Regions from separate parts of the Beduinella massiliensis genome, predicted to be linked through region 1. Evidence: predicted binding sites of a transcription regulator. Region 1 holds the regulator's gene; the other holds the start of a gene.
What was found. Region 1 encodes Rex, which represses fermentation and respiration genes when NADH is low (regulators of the CRP and FNR family bind a similar motif). Its sites were predicted from a motif close to ATTGTTAANNNNTTAACAAT; they were not measured.

Region 1 (3,734 bases):
GCGTCAGCGTGCGTATGGTTTCGGAGTACAGGTTGATCGTCGTGCCGTTTTCCAGCATCTTGCCGTACACCTCGACCGTGACCTTCTGATCCTCGTACCACGCAAGAATAAAGACTGGGAAATCCGTATTGTTGCGGAAGACGAAGTCCAGTCTCGGCCAGTCCACCGCCGCGTCCTCGCCCTTAGGCACATACGTGCTCGGCCAAGAATGCTGCGAACGATCCACGATTTCCAGGTTTGCGCGGACAACCGCATTAAAGAGCGTCGAGGAAGTCTGGCACACGCCGCCTCCCGTGTCGTCGATCAGCTGTCCACCGGAAATCGCGCCCGCCTCTTTGTAGCCCTTGGCCTTGGTGCGCTGGCCGGTGCACTCGTTAAAGGAGAGCGTCTCGCCGGGCATGACCACCCGGCCGTTGAGCGCGTCGGACGAAAGCGCGATGTTCGTGTTGCGGTTGTTGTCCTTCGTCGTCTCCGTCGTAAAGGAGGAAACGCGTCCGAACATCGGGGTCAGCATCGCCTGGGTGACCGCTGGCTGAACAGGCGCTCCCGTAACCTCGACCACCGCGTCGTAACGTCCGGCATCCAGCGCCTCCACCACGTCGCGATACAGCCTATCCGCGTCTGCGGCATAACCTACCTGCTCCGGCGTAAAGACGAACGTCTTCGTCACTGGGTCAAAGGCGTACAGCGTCGCGTCCGTCGCAGGCTGATCGATGCGGGCGACGACTACGTCCGTCAGCTCGCGTACCTTTCCCTTGTCGTATCCGAGTCCCGTTTCAAAGGACGCTCCGCCGGTTTTCAGCATCTGAACGTCGCTGTAGCGCTGTTTCAGGCTTCCGCGCCTTCCCAGCGCATAGGCTCTGGCGAGCACTTCCTGCGTATCGAAGCGGATAGGAACCTCTTCGGACGTGATCCGCCATTTTTTGTCGCCATACGTGATCCCGATGGCGAACGCCTCGCTCTGCTGATTGGTATGCGATTCCAGGGTAGCCTGGGCCTCTCCCATCGTCATGCCGCCGATATCCGTGCCGTTTACGCGAATGCCCGGATAGAACGTATCGACGGCCACCTGCCGGGATACCTCCTGAAACTGCTGATAAACCTGATACTCCTGCGCGACCCACCAGGATATCAGGGAAAGGAGCCCTACGCACACGAAGACGACCGGAATCGTCCAATAGGGAAAGACCTTCTTTTCTTCTCTTTCGTACGCGTTCCGCGGAGGCGGCATGCGCCGCACCTGCGTGTTTCTTTGGCTCGTTTCGCTGCCCGGACGCTGAAAGCGGCTGACGTCGCCGCCCGGCCTTCCCGGCGTTTTCTGGCTCGGCATGTCGCGGGGTCTCCTTCTCGATGCGTTTATTGATCGCCCTTTTCAGCCAAGAGCTCCTGCTCGTGCATCCTGTAGGAAAGGATATGCAGGGTATCGCTCAGGTGAACATTGACGACGGGGAAATTTTCCGGGGTACTCAAATCGACCGGCGCAAAATTCCAGATAGCGCGCACGCCCCCCTGGATCAGTCGGTCGCACATCTGCTGCGCCGCCGCATGGGGCACGGCGAGCACGGCGATGTCGACGCCGTGCGAAGCGAGCCATCCATCCAGCTTTTCAATCGGCTGCACGACGATGCCATGCACGTCGATTCCGACGAGCGCGGGGGATACATCGAACATCGCCTGTACCTTGAAGCCTTCCCGCGCAAAAGAAGAGTAGTTCGCCACCGCACGGCCGATATTGCCCGCGCCAATGATGATGACGTGATACTCGCGCGTAATTCCCAGAATTTCCGCGATGCGCATCTTCAGTTCAGATACATGGTACCCAAACCCCTGCTGGCCAAAACCGCCAAAGCAGTTGATATCCTGCCGAATTTGCGAGGCAGTTAATCCCATTCGTTCGCCAAGCTCCTGAGACGAAATTCGGGTAACGCCTGCTTTTTCCAATTCACGCAGGTGCCTGTAATAGCCCGGCAGGCGGCGGACAACGGCGTCGGAGACGCGGGAACGGTAGGCCATCTGCTTGCACCCCACTCACTTCATTGTCATTCCGGCTGTTATGATGACATCCGTACTGTTTAGTATAACAGCTTCCTTTTTTGTGCGCAAGGGGAAAATCCATCGGAGCCGTCTCCGATTTCACAAAATTTTGTCGGACAAGCACCGCCCCAAATGCAGTAATCCGCCGGAAGCGTTGCTTCCGGCGGATTGTATTCACGAAAACAGGCGTTCCAGCTCTTCATAGCGTTCGTGCGTGATGAGCGCGTCCTGCTGCGTGCCGCAAAGGCGAACCACATAGGTCCATCGTCCATATGGCGTGATGCTGTCGATTTCGTGCAAGTTGATGATGTAGGACTTATGGCAGCGATAGAAAATTTCGGGATCCAGCCGCGCCTCGATGTCCCCCAGCGACTCGCTCGTCACGAATCGGCCGCCACCCTTCATGTAAAGGACGGTCGCACGATTTTCGCGCTGAACGAGCAGGATATCTTCCATCGCGACGAAGTTGACGCCCTCCCGGTGGCGGAGCATGAGCCTTCCCGCCGCCACCCTCGCCCGAGGCGCGGCATTCTGCGTAGGGTTAGGCACCGGATCATCCTGCGCGCGCCTCAGCAACACGTCCTGCGCGCGCTCCAGCGTCTTCATCACGCGTTCGAGTTTAAACGGTTTGACCAGATAGTCGAATGCATACACCTCAAACGCATCGGCCATGTACTGATCGTGCGCGGTTGCAAACACCAGAATAATGGAAGGATCCGTATCCTGAATGACGCGCGCCGCTTCCACACCGCTCATTTCCGGCATCTCCACGTCCAGAAAGACGAGCTGCGGCTTTTCCTGCTCCACTTTTTCGAGCAGTTCCCTGCCGTTCGTCGCCTCTCCGCGCAGTTCAAAGCCTTCTACGCGCTCGATCATCTTACGCATGATGGTCCGCATGCCCGCGTCGTCGTCTGCAATGACCACCGGTATCTTTTCACTCATCGCATCCGCATCCTTCGCCTGTCCTGAGGTTTTGTGAGAATTTCAGAGAGGATAATGCCCCGAAGCAGCTCCTGCGCCTCATCCTGCACGTCCTGCGCATGCTGCATGCGAGGCTGCGGCGCCGCGTAGGAGGGCGTACCAAGCTCGTGGCATGGGTCTTCCCCCTCGCCCGCCTGTTCCATTTCCTCCTGCGTCACGGTTCTCGGCTGCATGCGGCTCATCCGCTCCGCATCCAAGCGATGCTCCACGCGTGCGGAGCGCTCGACCGCCGAGGCCTCCCGCAAAATCGGGGCGCCACCTTCTTTTTTGTGCATCCGCTTATGCGAAGGCGCAGGCTGTTCTTCCACCTTCGGCATCTCTTCGGGGTCTTCGCTGATCTGTTTGGCCGCCTCGGCGAAGCGTCCCAGCATCTGCTGCCACTCTCCCTGAGGCGCGCGCGGCATCGCCTTTGCGGCCTGGCCCGCGCTGTTCTTCACCTGCTTTTGGCTGGCACGAACGATCGCCCACACGACAAGGCCGATGACAATTAAAACATCCACGCGCGGTCCCCCTTTCTGGCAGACCGGGGCCCATGGGCCCCGGTCCTCAAGCTTCGTCTTAGACGATTACTTCTTGCTCGGGCGCGGCGGCTCAGCCTGCCCGCCTTCGGGCTTGCCGATCTTGGCGATCGCGTCGCGCATCGTGGTATCGGCGATGGTGTTCTGCATCTGATAGTAATCCATGACGCCCATCTTGCCCTCGCGAAGCGCAGTCGCCAT
Region 2 (3,734 bases), 2.4 Mb from region 1:
AGGAAAAGAAGTTCAACTTCAAGGCCCCGGCGGCGTACACGGAAATCCTCACCTCCGGCAGCGTAGAGGCCGTGAACGTCGCCAACAACCACATCGTCGATTACGGCGACGACGGCAAGGCAGATACGCTGCAAAACCTGCAGGACGCGGGGCTGGTCGTATCCGGCGGGGGCGTGCTGGGCATATTTGAGAAGGACGGCGTCAAGGTCGGCATGACCGGCTACTGCTTTCCCTACAGCAACGGCAAGAAGGACATCTCCAAGGACGTGAAGACGCTGCGCGAGATGGGCTGCCAGATCGTCATCGCCTCGTTCCACTGGGGCAGCGAGTATTCCTACGACTTCACCGCGGAGCAGCGCTCCATCGGGCGGGCGGCCATCAACGCCGGGGCGGACGTGGTCGTCGGCCACCACCCGCACGTGGTGCAGGGCATCGAAAAGTACAAGGGCCGCTACATCCTCTACTCGCTGGGCAATCTGGTCTTCGGCGGCAACGTCGATCCGGACGACCGCGACGCCTACGTCGCCCGCCTGCACTTCACCGTCACCGAGGACGGCAGCGAACCCCCGGAGCTGGAGATCATCCCCATCCGCCTGACCGAGAAGGAAAAAGGTACGGATTACAGGCCCGTCCTCGCGGAGGGCGAAGAAGCCGGGCGCATCGAGAAGAAGATCCTGAAGCGCTCGTATAAAATGGAGGAAGAGTAAGATGGCAACGGCGCATTACGCACTCTTCGTCGATCTGGAAAACTGCGGCGCGAAGATCGGCACGCTCAACGACGTCATCGAAAAGGTCAAGATTCGCGGGGATATCCTGATCGGCAAGGTCTACGGGTATACGGACAAGTACTCCGACCTCAAAGAGGTGCTGCTCTCCAACACGTTCAACGTCGTGCCCTCCATCCGCTATGGGCGCAACCAGAAAAACAACCTGGACATCCAGCTCGTGCTGGACGCGCTGGACGTGGCCTTCACCAACAGCCTGATCGATTCCTTCTGCATCGTCTCGGGCGACAGCGACTACGTGCCGCTGGTGGGCAAGCTCAAGTCCATGGGCAAGTTCGTGCTGGGCATCTCGCGTTCGGAGGCCGCGTCGAGCGTCTTTATCAACGCCTGCAACGAGTTTCAGTTTCTGGAATCCGTGAGCCAGGGCAAGTCCTCCGGCCGCAGCCAGAAGGACGAGCCGCTGACGCTCGAGCAGCTCAACGAGCTGATCTGCACCATACTGGAAGAGCAGGCGGACGAAAACGAGATTCTCGCCTCCGAACTCAAGAACATCCTGCTGCGCCTGCGCCCGGACTTCAACGAAAAGTCCTTCGGCTTTTCCACGTTCGGCAAGCTGCTCACCGGCCTCGCCCAGCGCTTCGACGCCTTCACGGTGGTGGCCGATCACTTCAACCTCATCATCCAGCTCGGCCACGAGGAGGAACCCGCAAAGCAGACCCCGCCGCAGCTCACGCGGGACAACTACGCCGAGATTTTCAGGAGGCACCTGAAGACGTTCAAGGACAACGGGTTCGAGCGCATCAACCCCTCGATCCTCAAGGCGGCGGTGCAAAACGACTACCCCGACTTCACCGAGCGCTCCGTCGGGTTCAAGCGCTTTTCCGACCTGCTGCGCGCGCTGGATAAGAGCGGCGTGCTCAAGGTGGAGCTGGACGAGCAGAAGACCATGCTTGTGAAAATTTTATGAAGCATTGGGGAGGCGCGCAGAGCGCCGCCCCGCTTTTTTTCTTTGGGCGCCCCGCGCGCCGCGGCGGCCGCCGGGGAATGGGCGGGCCCGCAGGGCGCCATAATGTTAATCAAATGCCGGAAAAGCTATCGTTTATGCCGAAGATCGTTAAAACTTTGACAATACTGCCCGAAAACAGCAGAAGGAACTCTGTACACTTCATTCATTGACGGAGGCAAACGATAATGTTAAAATATTATCAATCCCGGAAAGAAACCCGGGACGCACACCGAACCGCCCCGGCGCATGCCGGGGGAGAAAAGGAGCGTACGGTATGAACGAAACGCAGATCGTCGACAGCGTAGAGACGTTTGAGGCGGCGCTTGCCCGCGTGCGCGAGGCGCAGCGGCGCTACGCGGCCTACACGCAGGAGCAGGTGGACCGCATCTTCAAGGCGGCGGCCGTAGCCGCGAACAAGGCGCGCATCCCCCTGGCCAAGATGGCGGTTGCGGAGACCGGCATGGGCGTGGTGGAGGACAAGGTCATCAAGAACCACTTCGCCGCCGAATACATTTACAACGCATATAAGGACACCAGAACCTGCGGCGTCGTCGAGGAGGATGCGGCCTACGGCGTGAAGAAGATCGCGGAGCCCATCGGCGTCATCGCGGCGGTCATCCCCACGACGAACCCGACCTCGACCGCGATCTTCAAGACGCTGCTCGCGCTCAAGACGCGCAACGGCATCGTCATCAGCCCGCACCCCCGCGCCAAGGGCTGCACCATCGCGGCGGCGAAGACCGTGCTGGAGGCCGCGGTGGCGGCGGGCGCGCCCGAGGACATCATCAGCTGGATCGACGTGCCCTCGCTGGAGCTGACGAATATGGCGATGAAGGAAGCGGACATCATCCTCGCCACCGGCGGCCCGGGCATGGTGCGCGCGGCCTATTCCTCCGGCAAGCCGGCGCTGGGCGTCGGCGCGGGCAACACCCCCGCCATCATCGACGAGAGCGCGGACATCCTGCTCGCGGTGAACTCCATCATCCATTCCAAGACGTTCGACAACGGCATGATCTGCGCCAGCGAGCAGAGCGTCATCGTGCTAAGCCCCGTGTACGACGCGGTGAAGGCCGAATTCAGCCGCCGCGGCTGCTATTTCCTGAATGCGGACGAGACGGACTGCGTGCGCCGCACCCTCCTCATCAACGGTTCGCTCAACGCGCGCATCGTCGGCCAGGGCGCGCGCAGGATCGCGGAGCTCGCGGGCGTCGCCGTGCCGGAAAACACCAAGATCCTCATCGGCGAGGTGCAGAGCGTAGACCTTTCCGAGGAGTTCGCGCACGAGAAGCTGTCGCCCGTGCTGGCGATGTACCGTGCGGAGGACTTCGAGGACGCGCTGGAAAAGGCGGAGCACCTCATCGCGGATGGCGGCTACGGCCATACCTCCTCGCTGTACGTGAACGCCGTCACCGAGCGGGAAAAGATCGACCGGCACGCCGCGCGCATGAAGACCTGCCGCATCCTCATCAACACCCCCGCCTCGCAGGGCGGCATCGGCGACCTGTACAACTTCAAGCTCGCGCCCTCGCTGACGCTGGGCTGCGGCTCCTGGGGCGGCAACTCCGTGTCGGAAAACGTCGGGGTGAAGCACCTGCTCAACATCAAGACCGTCGCGGAGAGGAGAGAGAACATGCTTTGGTTCCGCGCGCCGCAGAAGGTGTACATCAAGAAGGGCTGCCTGCCGGTGGCGCTTTCGGAGCTTCGGGACGTCCTGGGCAAGCGCCGCGCCTTCGTGGTCACCGACTCCTTCCTCTTCAACAACGGCTATACCAAGCCGGTCACCGATAAGCTGGACGAGATGGGCGTCGTGCACACCACGTTCTACGACGTCGCGCCCGACCCTTCGCTGGGCTGTGCGATGGAGGGCGCAAGGCAGATGGCCGCCTTCAAGCCGGACGTCATCATCGCCGTCGGTGGCGGCAGCGCGATGGACGCGGCCAAGATCATGTGGGTGCTCTACGAACACCCCGAGGCGGACTTCATGGACATGGCGATGCGCTTTG

Region 2: the regulator Rex is predicted to act here: its motif matches at 1,916-1,935, upstream of adhE (bifunctional acetaldehyde-CoA/alcohol dehydrogenase).

The regions. Positions count from the first base shown of each region.
Region 1 covers NZ_LT963430.1:2,610,054-2,613,787, forward strand. The annotation lists gene C1725_RS12730 (VanW family protein) at 1-1,330, opposite strand, end outside; gene C1725_RS12735 (redox-sensing transcriptional repressor Rex) at 1,357-2,013, opposite strand; gene C1725_RS12740 (response regulator) at 2,209-2,976, opposite strand; gene C1725_RS12745 (hypothetical protein) at 2,973-3,515, opposite strand; gene floA (flotillin-like protein FloA) at 3,582-3,734, opposite strand, start outside.
Region 2 covers NZ_LT963430.1:167,355-171,088, forward strand. The annotation lists gene C1725_RS01615 (CapA family protein) at 1-707, shown strand, start outside; gene C1725_RS01620 (NYN domain-containing protein) at 709-1,692, shown strand; gene adhE (bifunctional acetaldehyde-CoA/alcohol dehydrogenase) at 2,006-3,734, shown strand, end outside.